2 linked regions of the Breoghania sp. L-A4 genome follow. The protein of the gene in region 1 interacts with the protein of each later gene in a pairwise test. Links are inferred from orthologs where the notes say so. Each region holds a gene or a part of one and is shown in the gene's direction. Other genes may lie near its edges.

Region 1 (6,735 bases):
GCGCGCCGCCGTTGACGAGTTGACCACACTCGCCCCGCAGCCGGGCGAGGAGGAGGATTTGGCCGCGCGCCGTCACCAGATGATGCAGGTGGAGAAGGTCGCCGGCGACATCGGCGAGGCGCATGAAGCGCTGCACGGCAACGGCTCGCCGATTCCCGAGCTCGCCGGGCTGTTGCGCCGGCTTGAGCGCAAGGCTGATCAGGCGGGCGGCTTGCTGAGCGCTCCGATCACCTCGCTGGGTCAGGCGCTGGATGCGCTGGAAGACGCACGCGGCAGTCTCGAACATGCCTTGCGTGAAACCGATTTTGATCCCCGTGAGCTGGAGCAGACCGAGGAGCGGCTGTTCGCCCTGCGCGCCGCGGGCCGCAAGTTTTCCGTGCCGGTGGACGAACTGCCCGCCCTGCGCGACCGCATGGCCGCCGATCTCAGCGATCTGGACGCGGGCGAGGAAAAGCTCGGCAAGCTGGAAAGCGCGGTGCAAGAGGCACGCGCCACCTACGATGCGCTTGCTCTTGCACTCAGCGGCAGGCGGCACGAGACGGCCGCCGCGCTGGAAGCCGTCGTGGCCCTGGAGCTGCCGGCGCTGAAGCTGGAGCGCGCGCGGTTCATCGTGCAACTCGCCTCCGACCCGCAAGCGCGCACGGCCGATGGCATCGATCAGGCGGAATTCTGGGTGCAGACCAACCCAGGCACCCGTCCGGGGCCGATGATGAAGGTGGCGTCGGGGGGTGAGCTGTCGCGCTTCCTGCTGGCGCTGAAAGTCTCGCTGGCCGACAAGGGCTCCGCACCGACGCTGGTCTTCGATGAAATCGACACCGGCGTTGGTGGGGCTGTGGCGGAAGCCATCGGTCACCGCCTGGCGCGCCTCGCTGCCACCGTGCAGGTGCTCACCGTCACCCATGCGCCGCAGGTTGCCGCGCGCGCCATCGGTCATCTTCTGATCGCCAAGGAAGCGATCGACGCGGATCGGGTCGCCACCCGCGTCAATCCGATCGGTGAGGCAGAACGCCGCGAGGAAATCGCCCGCATGCTGGCGGGCAGCGTCATCACGGACGAGGCGCGCGCTGCGGCCCAGCAGTTGATGGCCGGCGCGCACTGAGTGTCGCGGGCGCGGCTGTTATTCGGCCGGTGCGGCTGGCGCGGCCGGTTCGGTCGCGGCGGGCGGCGTCGTCACCTCGATATCGACCGTCCTGTCCGTCGAAATCCCGCCATTCATGAAGAACAGGCCGCCGGCGATCAATGCGACCACCAGGGCGCCGGCGATAAACCATCCGGCGCCCGATCCGTTGGCGCTGTGGACGACGGTTGTCTCTCGGTCACGGTTTTCCATTGCGATTCTCCTTGGTCAGGTTGTGTGATCATCCAACCCCTCACGGAGGCGGAAGTTCCACGCTCGCGCGGGCATGGCGTTTCCCGAGCGCCGAGCCGGTTGGATACGCCGCGAAATTGTCCGGACATTTGACAAGGGTAAAAATTGTGGCGCGCATCACAGCCTGGACGGCGGGAGGGGCGTAGAGATGTGGGCATGAAAAGGCCAATGTGGCGTAGGCAGAACGCTTGAAGTGCCATGATCATGGGGCGAAACGTCCCGTCAGCGAACGCGGGCCTGTTGCGTGTCGCGGATTGAACTGGAGCCGGCTGTGACCTTCGACATCGATTGCTATCTGGATCGTCTGGGAATCGCCGCGCCCGCGACGACGGCCGCGGGCCTGGCGATTCTGCAGGAGCGCCAACTTTGCTCCATTTCCTTCGAGGACATTGATCCGTTGACCGGCGTCGTGCCGGCGCTGGACCCGGAGGCGCTCAGCGACAAGCTGCTCAAAGGCGGCCGCGGCGGCTACTGCTTCGAGCTCAACGGTCTCTTCCGGCTCGCGCTCGAGGCGCTGGGCTTTTCCGTCGCACCGGTGCTGGCGCGGGTGTATCGGGACGGTGGCGAGCCCGGGCCGCGCGCGCATCTCGCGTTCATCGTCACCATCGAGGGGCTGGAGTGGCTCGCCGACGTGGGGTTTGGCGGACCGGGCGCGCGCTGGCCGATCCCGGTCGCGCTCGGCCGGATCGAGCGGCAGATGGGTCAGGCCTACCGTCTGATCAATGACATGGAAACGGGAGAAACGGTGCTGCAGCGCGAAGAGTATGATGGCTGGAGTTCACTGTATGGCTTCGACCGCGCGCCGGTCCCGCCGTGTGACGTAGAGGCCGCCAATTTCCTGTGCGCGCGCTGGGACAAGATGCCGTTTTCAACCAACCTGACAATCAACCGGCTGACACCGGGCGGCCGCGTCAGCGCCTTCAACACCTCGGTGACCGAGGTGTGCGGCGACGTCGTGAGCAAGCGCCAGATCACGGATGCGAAGGATCTGGCGCGGCTGCTGGCCGATGCGTTCGCCCTGACGATCGAGCCGGCCACGCTTGCGGTGATCGTCCGGCGCCTGGGGCTTGTTGACGACGTCAACGCCCTTCCGCAAACCGGGGTCCCGGCGGCATAATGGGTGAAGCGATTCCCGGCGTCGGGGACCGCTCTCGCACGTTGTCTCGCTCGAAGGCCCTTCATGACCCGATCCGATCCCGCCCTGCTCGATGTTGACGATCTGACGCCGGAGCAGGCCGCCGCCGAGCTCGCCCGGCTGGCGGAGGAAATTTCCGCCCACGACGCGCGCTATTATCGCGACGACGCGCCGAGCATCTCGGATGCCGAATACGACGCCCTGCGCCAGCGCAACGCGGCCATCGAGAAGCGCTTTCCCGATCTGGTGCGTGCGGATTCCCCGTCGGTGAAGGTCGGCGCGGCGCCCCAGGAAGCCTTCGGCAAGATCACCCACGCGATCCCGATGCTGTCGCTGGACAATGCGTTCTCCGACGACGACGTGCGCGATTTCGTCGGCCGGGTGCGCCGCTTTCTCAAATACGATCCGCTGAAGGGGCCGCTGGCGGTCACCGCCGAGCCGAAGATCGACGGCCTGTCGCTTTCTTTGCGCTTCGAGCAGGGCAGGCTGGTCTCCGCCGCCACCCGCGGCGACGGCGCCACGGGCGAGAACGTCACCCGCAACGCCGAGACCATCGACGACATTCCGCGGTCTCTCCCCAAGGACGTGCCGGACATCGTCGAGGTGCGCGGCGAGGTCTACATGGCGCACGCGGATTTCACGGCGCTGAACGAGCGCATGGTCGGCAACGGCGGCAAGCCCTTCGCCAATCCGCGCAACGCCGCTGCCGGCTCCCTGCGCCAGCTCAACGTCGAGATCACCCGCCAGCGGCCGCTGCGCTTCTTCGCCTATGCCTGGGGCGAGATGAGCGCCATGCCGGCCGACACCCAGATGGGCATGATCGATGTGTTCAGCCAGTGGGGTTTCGCGACCAACCCGCTGATGAAACGCTGCGAGAGCGTCGAGGAACTGATCGACGTCTACCATCATATCGAGGAGACGCGCGCGACGCTCGGCTACGACATCGACGGCGTCGTCTACAAGATCGACCGGCTGGATCTGCAAAAGCGGCTGGGCTTCGTCTCGCGCAGTCCGCGCTGGGCGATCGCGCACAAGTTCCCGGCCGAGAAGGCCTTCACCATCCTCAACGCCATCGAGATCCAGGTCGGCCGCACCGGCGCGCTGACGCCGGTGGCCAAGCTCGAACCCGTCACCGTCGGCGGCGTGGTGGTTTCCAACGCGTCGCTGCACAACGAGGACTACATCAGGGGCGTGGGCCAGGATGGCGAGCCGTTGCGCGGCGGCAAGGACATTCGCGTCGGCGACACGGTGCGCATCCAGCGCGCCGGCGACGTGATCCCGCAGATCATCGACTTGGACCTGACCAAGCGCCCGCCGGATGCCGAACCCTTCGCCTTTCCGACCACGTGCCCCGCCTGCGGCAGCCACGCGGTGCGCGAGGTGCATCCCAAGACCGGCCGCATCGACGCCATCCGCCGCTGCACCGGCGGGCTGATCTGCCCCGCGCAAGCGACCGAGAAGCTGAAGCATTTCGTCTCGCGCAACGCCTTCGACATCGAAGGTCTGGGCGACAAGCAGGTCGACGCCTTCTACGCCGACGGGATGGTGAAGAACCCCGCCGACATCTTCACGCTGCGGAGGCGCGACGCGGCCTCGCTGACCAGGCTCAAGAACAAGGACGGCTGGGGCGAGACGTCGGCGAAAAACCTCTTCGACGCCATCGACGAGCGGCGCGAGATCGATCTGCACCGTTTCATCTATGCGCTGGGTATCCGCCATGTGGGCGAGGGCAACGCCAAGCTGCTGGCGCGCGCCTACGGCTCGTGGGAGGCCTTCGCCAGGGCCATGCGCGCGGCGGAGGACCACGCGGGCGACGCCTGGGCGGAGCTCAACAACATCGACGGTGTCGGCGAGGTCGTGGCGGAGGCTCTCGTGCAATTCTTCTCCGAGCCGCACAACCGCGAGGTGCTCGAGGCGTTGCTGGCCGAGGTCACCCCGGTTGATGCGGAAAAGATCGCGGACACCGGCTCGCCGGTGGCCGGCAAGACGCTGGTGTTCACCGGATCGCTGGAACGCATGACGCGCGACGAGGCCAAGGCCATGGCCGAGCGCTTCGGCGCCAAGGTCGCGGGCTCGGTGTCGAAGAAGACCGATCTGGTCATCGCCGGACCGGGCGCCGGTTCGAAACTCAAGAAGGCCGAGGAGCTCGGCGTCGACGTGATCAGTGAGGACGACTGGTTCGATCTGGTGGGAGAGATCTGAGCAGTGTTCGATAAGTCTTATCTCACATTCACCATTACGAATGTTTAACTTGTCGCGGCGCCGCACCTGTTCTTTTCTCGCACCACAAGACATTGGTGGAGATGGATGATGGCGCTGACGGATACGCGGGCTGGCTACGGCTGGATTTCAATCGCCCTGCATTGGCTGGTCGCCGTTCTGGTGATCGCGCTTTTCCTCATCGGTGAGCAGTTCGAGGATCTCGGGCGGGAGGCGGGTGCATCGCTGCGCGCGCTGCACGTCTCGATCGGCATGATCGCCGTGGTCACTGTGCTGGCCCGCATTGCCTGGCGCTTCACGCAAGGCAATCCCAAGAAGGCCGAGGATCCGCGGCTGATCCTGCTTCTTTCCATCCTTGTGCAATGGGGCCTGATCCTGGCGACGCTCGCCCTGGTCATCACCGGTCCCCTGTCCATCTGGACCACCGGCCAGCCGATCGACGTCTTCGGGATGGTCCAGCTCGCATCGCCGCTCGAGCGCAACCGCGAGCTGCACGAGGCGATGGAGGAGATCCACGAAGTGGCGTCCTCGGTGCTGCTGCCGCTGGTGGCTCTGCATGTGCTCGGCGCGCTGAAGCACGCGGTGCTGGACCGGGACGGCATCTTCATGCGCATGCTGCGCCCCGCGCGCGAGGGCTGAGCGGCGGTCTTGTGTGCCTGCGAGGCGGGGGGCTAAAAAACGCGTCCACACGCCTCGCATGCGCCCCATTTGTTGCTATATTGTTCCGCAAAGCATCACGGATTCGCAAGGCGGCGCATGACAGACCCGAACGGGTATTCCGACGACGATTTGGATGATTGGGGCGTCGGAGCGCCACAGCCTGTGTCCGGATCCGTGCAAGCACACGGCTCAACGCCCGGGCAGGACGCTCCGGCCGGCGGCGGCATTGCGGCGCGGGCGCTCGCCGCGCGGTCCCAGCGCGCGCCGGATTATCTCAATGGCCTCAACCCCGAGCAGGGCCGGGCGGTGGAAACCATCGACGGGCCGGTTCTGGTGCTGGCGGGCGCCGGCACCGGCAAGACTCGCGTTCTGACCACCCGCATCGCGCATATTCTGGCGACCGAGCGCGCCTATCCGGGCCAGATTCTGTCCGTCACCTTCACCAACAAGGCGGCGCGCGAGATGAAGGAGCGCATCGCGGCGCTGGTCGGCCCCACGGCCGAGGGCATGACCTGGCTCGGTACCTTCCATTCCATCGGCGTGAAGATCCTGCGCCGGCATGCGGAGCTGGTCGGCCTGCGGCCCGATTTCACCATTCTCGACACCGACGACCAGTTGCGGCTGATCAAGCAGTTGATCAAGGCGGAGGGGCTGGACGACAAGCGCTGGCCGGCGCGGCAGTTCGCGCAAGTCATGGACGGCTGGAAGAACCGCGGCCTCGCGCCATCCGAGGTGCCCGAGGGCGAACGGCGCTCCTTCGGCAACGGCACGGCCGGAAAACTCTACGAGGACTATCAGGAGCGGCTGCGGATCCTCAACGCCGCCGATTTCGGCGATCTGCTGCTGCATTGCATCCGGCTGTTTCGCGAACACCCGGACGTGCTCAAGGGCTTCCAGGACCGCTTCCGCTACATGCTGGTGGACGAGTATCAGGACACCAACGTCGCCCAGTATCTTTGGCTGCGGCTGCTGGCGCAGGGCAACCGCAACATCTGCTGCGTGGGCGACGACGACCAGTCGATTTACGGCTGGCGCGGCGCCGAGGTCGACAACATCCTGCGCTTCGAGCACGATTTTCCCGGCGCGGTGGTCATCCGGCTGGAGCGCAACTACCGTTCCACGCCGCATATCCTCGCCGCCGCCTCGCACCTGATCGCCAAGAACGAGGGGCGTTTGGGCAAGACACTGTTCACCGACAGCAAGGATCCCGACGCCGAGCGCGTATCCGTGGCCTCCGTCTGGGATTCGGAAGAAGAAGCGCGCGCGATCGGCGAGGACATCGAGCAGTTGCAGCGCGATGGCCACGCGCTCAACGACATGGCGATTCTGGTGCGCGCGTCCTTCCAGATGC
Region 2 (7,028 bases), 3.5 Mb from region 1 along the record:
GAGCTGAACGAGCAGATCGCCCTTCTCCACGTTCTGATTGGACTTGAAGGTGATGGCGGTAACCACGCCTGCGGCCCGCGAGGCGACATCGACGCCCTGGCGCGCGACGATCGTGCCGATCGCTTCGATGCCGGGTTTCCAGACCTCCGGCTTCACCGTGATCGTGGAGATATTGACAACCGGGGCCTGACGGTTCGCGAAGAACTGCCCGATCATCTTGTCACGGAACAGATTGAAGCCGACGAGACCGCCGGAAACGAGAGCAATCAGGATGATTGCAATGATGAAACGCTTGATCATGAACCCTCCGGCCTGTCGGCCGGCCTATGTCAGACAACGACAAATGCCACAGCGTGCGGGGAGCCCGCTCCGGCTTTTAAGCCTCGAATACCTCAAGGATGTTAAGAGAAACCGACTTCAACGCACAAAATTGGCCGGAGACTGACGCTGCGGTACTTTCCACGCATTGCATACCGGCCACAGGAAACCGCGAGGCCGTCCCGCCGGCAGAACATTTGCGTTCACACGCAGCGGACCGCCCACGGGTCATTGAGATACAGCCGATGCGTCTCCCGGCTCAATCCCGCCACGACACGCCCGCTCCGGTCCGGGAGGAAGGCTGGACCGATTTCGCAACTGCAAGCTTGATTACTTTACCGTCCAGACGGTAAAGTCAAGCCGAAGAATGACCCGCGCGCATGCGGCCTGAGCCATACGGCAAGGATCCCCGGCCACCGTGACCGAAACAACAATCAAGGCGAGCGAACCGAAGAAGCGCTCCAACGCGCGCGAACGCATCATCGACGCGGCGATTTCCGTCGCCCAGAGCGAATGCGGCGGCAAGATATCGCTCGACGCCGTCGCAGAAAGCGCGGGGGTGTCGAAAGGCGGCCTGCTCTATCACTTCGCCTCCAAGTCCGCATTGCTGCAGGCGATGATCGCGCGCCACGTGGATACGCTCGACGAGGCGATCGAGGCGGCGCACGCGCAGACGTCCCGCGACAAACGCCCCAACGCCATGATGAGGGCCTATCTGCTGGCGTTTCGCGTCAAACTGTGTAGCGGAAAGAAGCCGGCACAAGGGTTTCTCACGGCTATCGCCGAGGAGCCGGCCCTGCTCGACCCGGTCCGCGCGCATCACGCGCGCCTGATCGCGGAAATTGAGACAAAAAGCGACGATCCCGAACTGGCAATCATGGCGTTTCTGGCCGTGGAGGGCATCTGGAATCTGCGGCTGTTCGAGACCAGTCCGTTCAATGAGACGCAGCTGACCAGCCACTTCGATAGTCTCATCGACCTGCTGGCCGATCCCCCGCGCCACTGAACTTTCTCAAGCGGGATAATCGCGGGTGCCGAAGATCGCGCTGCCGACGCGCACGTGGGTCGCGCCGAAGGCAACCGCGGTGTCGAAATCCCCCGACATGCCCATCGACAGGCCGGCAAGCCCGTTTCGCTCGGCGATCTTACGCAGCAGCGCGAAATGCAGCCCCGGGTTCTCGTCCGCCGGCGGAATGCACATCAGACCCTCTATCGCCAGACCGAGTTCGTCGCGGCAGCATTTGACGAACGCATCGGCGTCTTCCGGCAGCACGCCCGCCTTCTGCGGCTCGCCGCCGGTGTTGACCTGGATGAAAAGCGTCGGCGTCCGGCCCTGCGCCTCCATCTCCGCCTTGATGGCCCTGGCGATCTTGTCGCGGTCGATCGTGTGGATCACGTCGAACAGCGCCACCGCATCTTTTGCCTTGTTGGACTGCAGCGGCCCGATGAGATGCAGCTCGATGTCCTCGTGACGCTCCTTCAGCGCCGGCCACTTGGACTGCGCCTCCTGGACGCGATTCTCGCCGAACACCCGCTGCCCCGCCGCGATCACCGGTTCAATATGCTCGATGTCGAATGTTTTGGAGACGGCAACGAGCGTCACCGAACCCGCGGGCCGGCCGGCGTCGCGTTCCGCCTCGAGGATCCTGGTTTTCACCTCTTGGAGGCGGCTAGCGGCGTCACTCATCGGCGGGATCTTTCGCAACTTCACAAAGTTCCTGCCGACATGCGCCGGCTTGAACGCAATTTCAACCCCTTGCATGGTCTGTTTCGGTTGACCCGGGGGGTTATTTCTGGTGACTGTCCGCCAGTGATTTCCTCCCAAGACATAGAGAAAACGGCGACATAGATGGCGAGCGAGCGATACAACGCACGCGAGGCGGAAGCCCGGTGGCAGAAGATTTGGACCGACAACAACGTCTTCACGACCGACAATGACGACCCGCGACCGAAATACTATGTGCTGGAGATGTTCCCCTATCCGTCCGGGCGCATCCATATGGGCCACGTGCGCAATTACGCCATGGGCGACGTCGTCGCCCGCTACAAGCGCGCCCGCGGCTTCAACGTCCTGCATCCCATGGGCTGGGACGCCTTCGGCATGCCGGCGGAAAACGCCGCCATGCAAAACAACGTGCATCCCAAGGACTGGACCTACCAGAACATCGCCTCGATGCGTGGCCAGCTTCAATCCATGGGCCTGTCGCTCGACTGGAACCGCGAGTTCGCCACCTGCGATGTCGCCTATTACACCCAGCAGCAGAAGCTGTTCCTCGACTTCCTCAACGCCGGTCTCGCCTATCGCCGCAACGCCAAGGTGAACTGGGATCCTGTCGACAGGACGGTGCTGGCCAACGAGCAGGTGATCGACGGCCGCGGCTGGCGCTCCGGCGCGCTGGTGGAACAGCGCGAGCTGACGCAATGGTTCTTCAAGATCACCGAATTCGCCTCCGATCTGCTAGAGTCGCTCGACACCCTCGACCGTTGGCCGGACAAGGTGCGCCTGATGCAGAAGAACTGGATCGGCAAGTCGGAAGGCTTGCGGGTCTTGTTCGAATTCGCCGCCCCGGCTCCCAACGGCGACACGACGCTCGAGATCTTCACCACCCGCCCCGACACGCTGTTCGGCGCGAGCTTCATGGGCCTGTCGCCGGATCATCCGGTGACAACGGCGCTGGCCAAGGACAATCCCGAGCTTCAGGCCTTCGTCGAGGACTGCCGCCGCATCGGCACCACGGCCGCCGCCATCGAGACGGCGGAAAAGAAGGGTTTCGACACCGGGCTCAAGGTCAAGCACCCGTTCGATCCCGAGCGCCTGCTGCCAGTCTATGTCGCCAATTTCATCCTGATGGACTACGGCACCGGCGCGATCTTCGCCTGCCCGGGCCACGACCAGCGCGACCTGGATTTCGCCGGCAAATATGGCCTGCCGGTGATCCCCGTGGTGCTCCCCGAGGGCGCCGATCCCAAGGATTTCACGATCCTTGAGGAGGCCTACGTCGGCGACGGCACCATCTTCAATTCCGCGTTCCTCGATGGTCTGCCGATCGCCGAGGCCAAGGAGGAAATCTCGCGCCAGCTGGAATCGCGCACCATCGGCGGCGCGCCGCAGGGCGTGCGCCAGGTGAACTACCGGCTGCGCGACTGGGGCATCTCGCGCCAGCGCTACTGGGGCTGCCCGATCCCGATCATCCATTGCGATGCCTGCGGCCCCGTGCCGGTGCCCGCCGCCGAGCTACCCGTCGAGCTGCCCGAGGACATCACCTTCGACAAGCCCGGCAACCCGCTCGACAGGCACGCCACCTGGAAGCACGTCGCCTGCCCAGCCTGCGGCAAGCCGGCCACGCGCGAAACCGACACGATGGACACGTTTGTCGATTCATCGTGGTATTTCGCCCGCTTCACGGCCCCCCACGCCTCAACGCCGACCGACCGGGAGGCCGCCGACGGCTGGCTGCCGGTGGACCAGTACATCGGCGGCGTCGAGCACGCGATCCTGCACCTTCTGTATTCGCGCTTCTTCGCCCGCGCCATGAAGGCCACCGGCCATATCGGGCTGAAAGAGCCGTTTGCCGGCCTGTTCACGCAAGGCATGGTGACGCATGAGACCTACAAGGCGGCCGACGGCGCCTGGGTCAGCCCGGCCGAGATCGAGATCGCCGATGTCGATGGAAAACGCACCGCCACGCTGGTGGCCGACGGCACGCCGGTGACCATCGGTTCCATCGAGAAGATGTCGAAGTCGAAGAAGAACACCGTCGACCCGACCGATATCCTGGAGTCCTACGGCGCGGACACCGCACGCTGGTTCATGCTGTCCGACAGCCCGCCCGAGCGCGACGTGATCTGGACCGAGGAAGGCGCCCAGGGCGCGTTCCGCTTCGTCCAGCGTGTCTGGCGGCTGATCGGCGACATCGCCGAGACCGCGCCCGCCGGCGACCGCCCCGGCACATTCGGCGATGCGGCGACCGAGATCCGCCGCGCGACGCACAAGACGTTGGCCGCGGTGGAAAGCGATATCGAGCAGCTCGGCTTCAACCGCGCCGTCGCCCGCCTCTATGAGCTGGTCAACACGTTGAGCCGCGCGCTGGCCAAGGGGCCGGCGGATGCCGATGCCCGCTGGGCGCTGCGCGAGGCGGCCGATTTCCTGATCCACATGATGGCGCCGATGACGCCGCATTTGGCCGAGGAATGCTGGAGCGTCCTGGGCCATGATACGCTGCTGTCACAGACCGGCTGGCCCGATGTCGACAAGACGCTTTTGGTGGAAGACACCGTCACCATGCCGGTGCAGGTCAACGGCAAGAAGCGTGCGGAGTTGACCATTGCCCGCGACGCATCGCAATCTGACGTTGAGACGGCGGCGCTTGCTCTGGACGCCGTCGCCCGTTCGCTGGAAGGCCGCGCGCCGCGCAAGGTCATCGTCGTACCGCAGAGGATCGTGAATGTCGTTGCATAACACCCCGAGCGGCCGCCGCCGCAACCTTGGCCTTGCGCTGTTCGGCGTCCTGCTCGCGGCGGGCGTCGCCCTAGGCGGATGCAATGTCCGCCCGCTCTACGGCACCACGCTCGGCGCCGGCGGGCAGACCTATGAGAAACTGGCCGCCATCCAGATCGATCCGGCCAAGGATCGCGTCGAGCAGGTGCTGCGCAACGAACTGATCTTCATGTTCCAGCGCGGCGGCGAGGCGGCCCCCACCCGCTACCGGCTGCGCACCATCCTCAACCAGTCCAGATCGGCCGTGGCTGTGGAAGAACTGGCCGATGTGCCCGCAGCCTATCTAGTCGCGATGACGGCGAGCTTCCTGCTGATAGACGCAGATACCGACGAGACGCTGCTCACCGGCACCTCCTTCGCCAACGCGTCCTATGACTTTTCCAACCAGCGCTTCGCCAACCTGCGCGCCGCCCGCGACGCCGAGGACCGCGCCGCGAAAGTCATCGCCGACGACATCCGCACCCGAATCGCGTCGTATTTCGCCACCAAGGGCTAACCCGGCCACAGACGATCCTTCGGATGCGCCCGGCCTGCGCCGGGTTCCTCGGGAGGAAATGGCGCAAGCTATTGAATCTATTTTAATGTCCAGACACTGCACCTCATCCTGCGGAAGCCGCAAAGCGGCTGTCTCGAAGGATGTGCGACATGCTCCCGTGCGTCATTCCGCGTCCGAATCGGACACCGGGCGCGCAATCGCGTAGCCGATCACCAGATCGCCGGGCCGCGACCATGGCACTAAGATATGCCCCTGGGTACTCACATCGAGGCCCTCGGGCGCATCACCCCCGCCGAACCACACCAGCAGCCATCCGTCGCGCGCCAGCTCCTGCGCCAAAATCCAAGGCGACAGGGCATCGAGCCCGGGAATGCGCACCGAGGGACGATCCGCGCTGCCCGCCGACACCAGTCCCGCCAGCCACGGCTCCCCCTCAACGATGCGCAGCGGCCCACCTGTCTCCCTGCGCCAGACATCCGTCAGCCGCCCCGCGATTTCGGCCATCGGCCACCCGTTACGCGGCGGCTTGCGCTGCAGCCAGTCCGCCACCGGCCCCTGGAGCGCAAAGGCGGCGGGCAGCACCACAAGCAGCAGCAGGCAACCGGCCAGCATCCGCTGCGCGGCAGGCTTGCCCAGCCGCGTTCGCAGCAGCGCCACGGCGAGAAGCCCGGAGGTGGTGAACATCGGCGCCCCCCACATGTCCTTCAGTCCCGCGCCGGTGACCAGCGCGAGCGCCGCCGTGAGCAGCACCGGTCCGAGCGTCGCCACCGCAAGATAGCGCAGGCCATGGGGCGCGAGCGGTGCAGGCTCCTCCTGCGCGCCGCGCATGAACGGGAACGCCAGGCCGAGCGGCACCAGCATCGGCAGGTGATCTGCGATTTGGGTGACGAGAAACCCCAGCGGACGCCAGGCGCTCGTGTGCGAGGCCATGCTGCGGTTTTGGGCATAGGTAAGCGGCAGGAAACCGGACTCGGCCAGCCACACCAGGTGCGGCGCGGCGATGACGAGCGCCAGACACAGACCGATCCACGGCGCGGGGCCCAACAGCGCCCGGCGCAAATTCGGCTCCGCCAGCAGCCACATGCCCAGCACCGCGTAGAGCACTCCCACGCTGTATTTCGCATAAACGCCAAGCCCCGCAACCACCCCGAGCCACAGCCAGGGCGCCAGCCGGCGCGGCGCGCTTGAGATCACGACAACCAGATAGATTGCCGCCGCCCAGATCGGCATCTGGACCACGTTGTGATTGAGTTCCGGCGTCGGCCAGGAGAAGTAGAACACGCTGGTCAGCAGCGCCGTGCCCAGCAGGGCGTCGCGCGGCCCCATCAACCGGCGGCCGAGCAGAAAGACGAAGACAAACGTCAGCGCCACGCAAAGCTGGCTCGCCAGCATCGGGCCCCAGATCGCCTCGCCTGTCGCAAGCCGCGCGGCTTGCGCAATCCAGGCTGGCAGCGGCGGGTGTTTGTAATAGCCGAGCTGCCACTCCTGGCCCCAGGCCAGCATCTCGGCCACATCCAGCGTCGGCGACAGACTGCCGGCCGCCGGCAGCGCGGTCCACAGCAGAACCTGCAGCGCGCACAGCCAGCCCAAACCCTCGAGGGGATGGTCGATGAAATGTCGTTCGAGGGTCCGAAACACCTGAAAATCCTGTCGAAAGAGACGCTGGGTTATCTAATGACGGTATCGCATTTGCAAGGCCCGGAGACGAAAACACCC

What was found.
Region 2: the proteins of ligA (region 1) and leuS interact in binary tests that used the Escherichia coli proteins (3 or more experiments, as listed by UniProt). The link is inferred for Breoghania sp. L-A4 from one-to-one orthologs.

Annotation. Positions count from the first base shown.
Region 1 is NZ_CP031841.1:3,598,354-3,605,088, reverse strand. What follows is about bases 2,215-5,127. They hold ligA (NAD-dependent DNA ligase LigA), read left to right. Parts: upstream 2,215-2,549; coding sequence 2,550-4,706; downstream 4,707-5,127. Other genes in these bases: D1F64_RS16465 (cytochrome b), read left to right, coding at 4,812-5,127; D1F64_RS16475 (arylamine N-acetyltransferase), read left to right, coding at 2,215-2,486. In the rest of the region: DNA repair protein RecN, read left to right, coding at 1-1,099; D1F64_RS16480 (hypothetical protein), read right to left, coding at 1,118-1,330; more of D1F64_RS16475, read left to right, coding at 1,641-2,214; more of D1F64_RS16465, read left to right, coding at 5,128-5,363; D1F64_RS16460 (UvrD-helicase domain-containing protein), read left to right, coding at 5,481-6,735. UniProt on the Escherichia coli protein: DNA ligase that catalyzes the formation of phosphodiester linkages between 5'-phosphoryl and 3'-hydroxyl groups in double-stranded DNA using NAD as a coenzyme and as the energy source for the reaction.
Region 2 is NZ_CP031841.1:85,723-92,750, forward strand. The notes cover bases 1,772-4,977. They hold leuS (leucine--tRNA ligase), read left to right. Parts: upstream 1,772-2,167; coding sequence 2,168-4,777; downstream 4,778-4,977. Other genes in these bases: D1F64_RS00430 (YggS family pyridoxal phosphate-dependent enzyme), read right to left, coding at 1,772-2,005; lptE (LPS assembly lipoprotein LptE), read left to right, coding at 4,764-4,977. Also shown: D1F64_RS00420 (efflux RND transporter periplasmic adaptor subunit), read right to left, coding at 1-300; D1F64_RS00425 (TetR/AcrR family transcriptional regulator), read left to right, coding at 737-1,324; more of D1F64_RS00430, read right to left, coding at 1,331-1,771; more of lptE, read left to right, coding at 4,978-5,312; D1F64_RS00445 (glycosyltransferase family 39 protein), read right to left, coding at 5,475-6,950.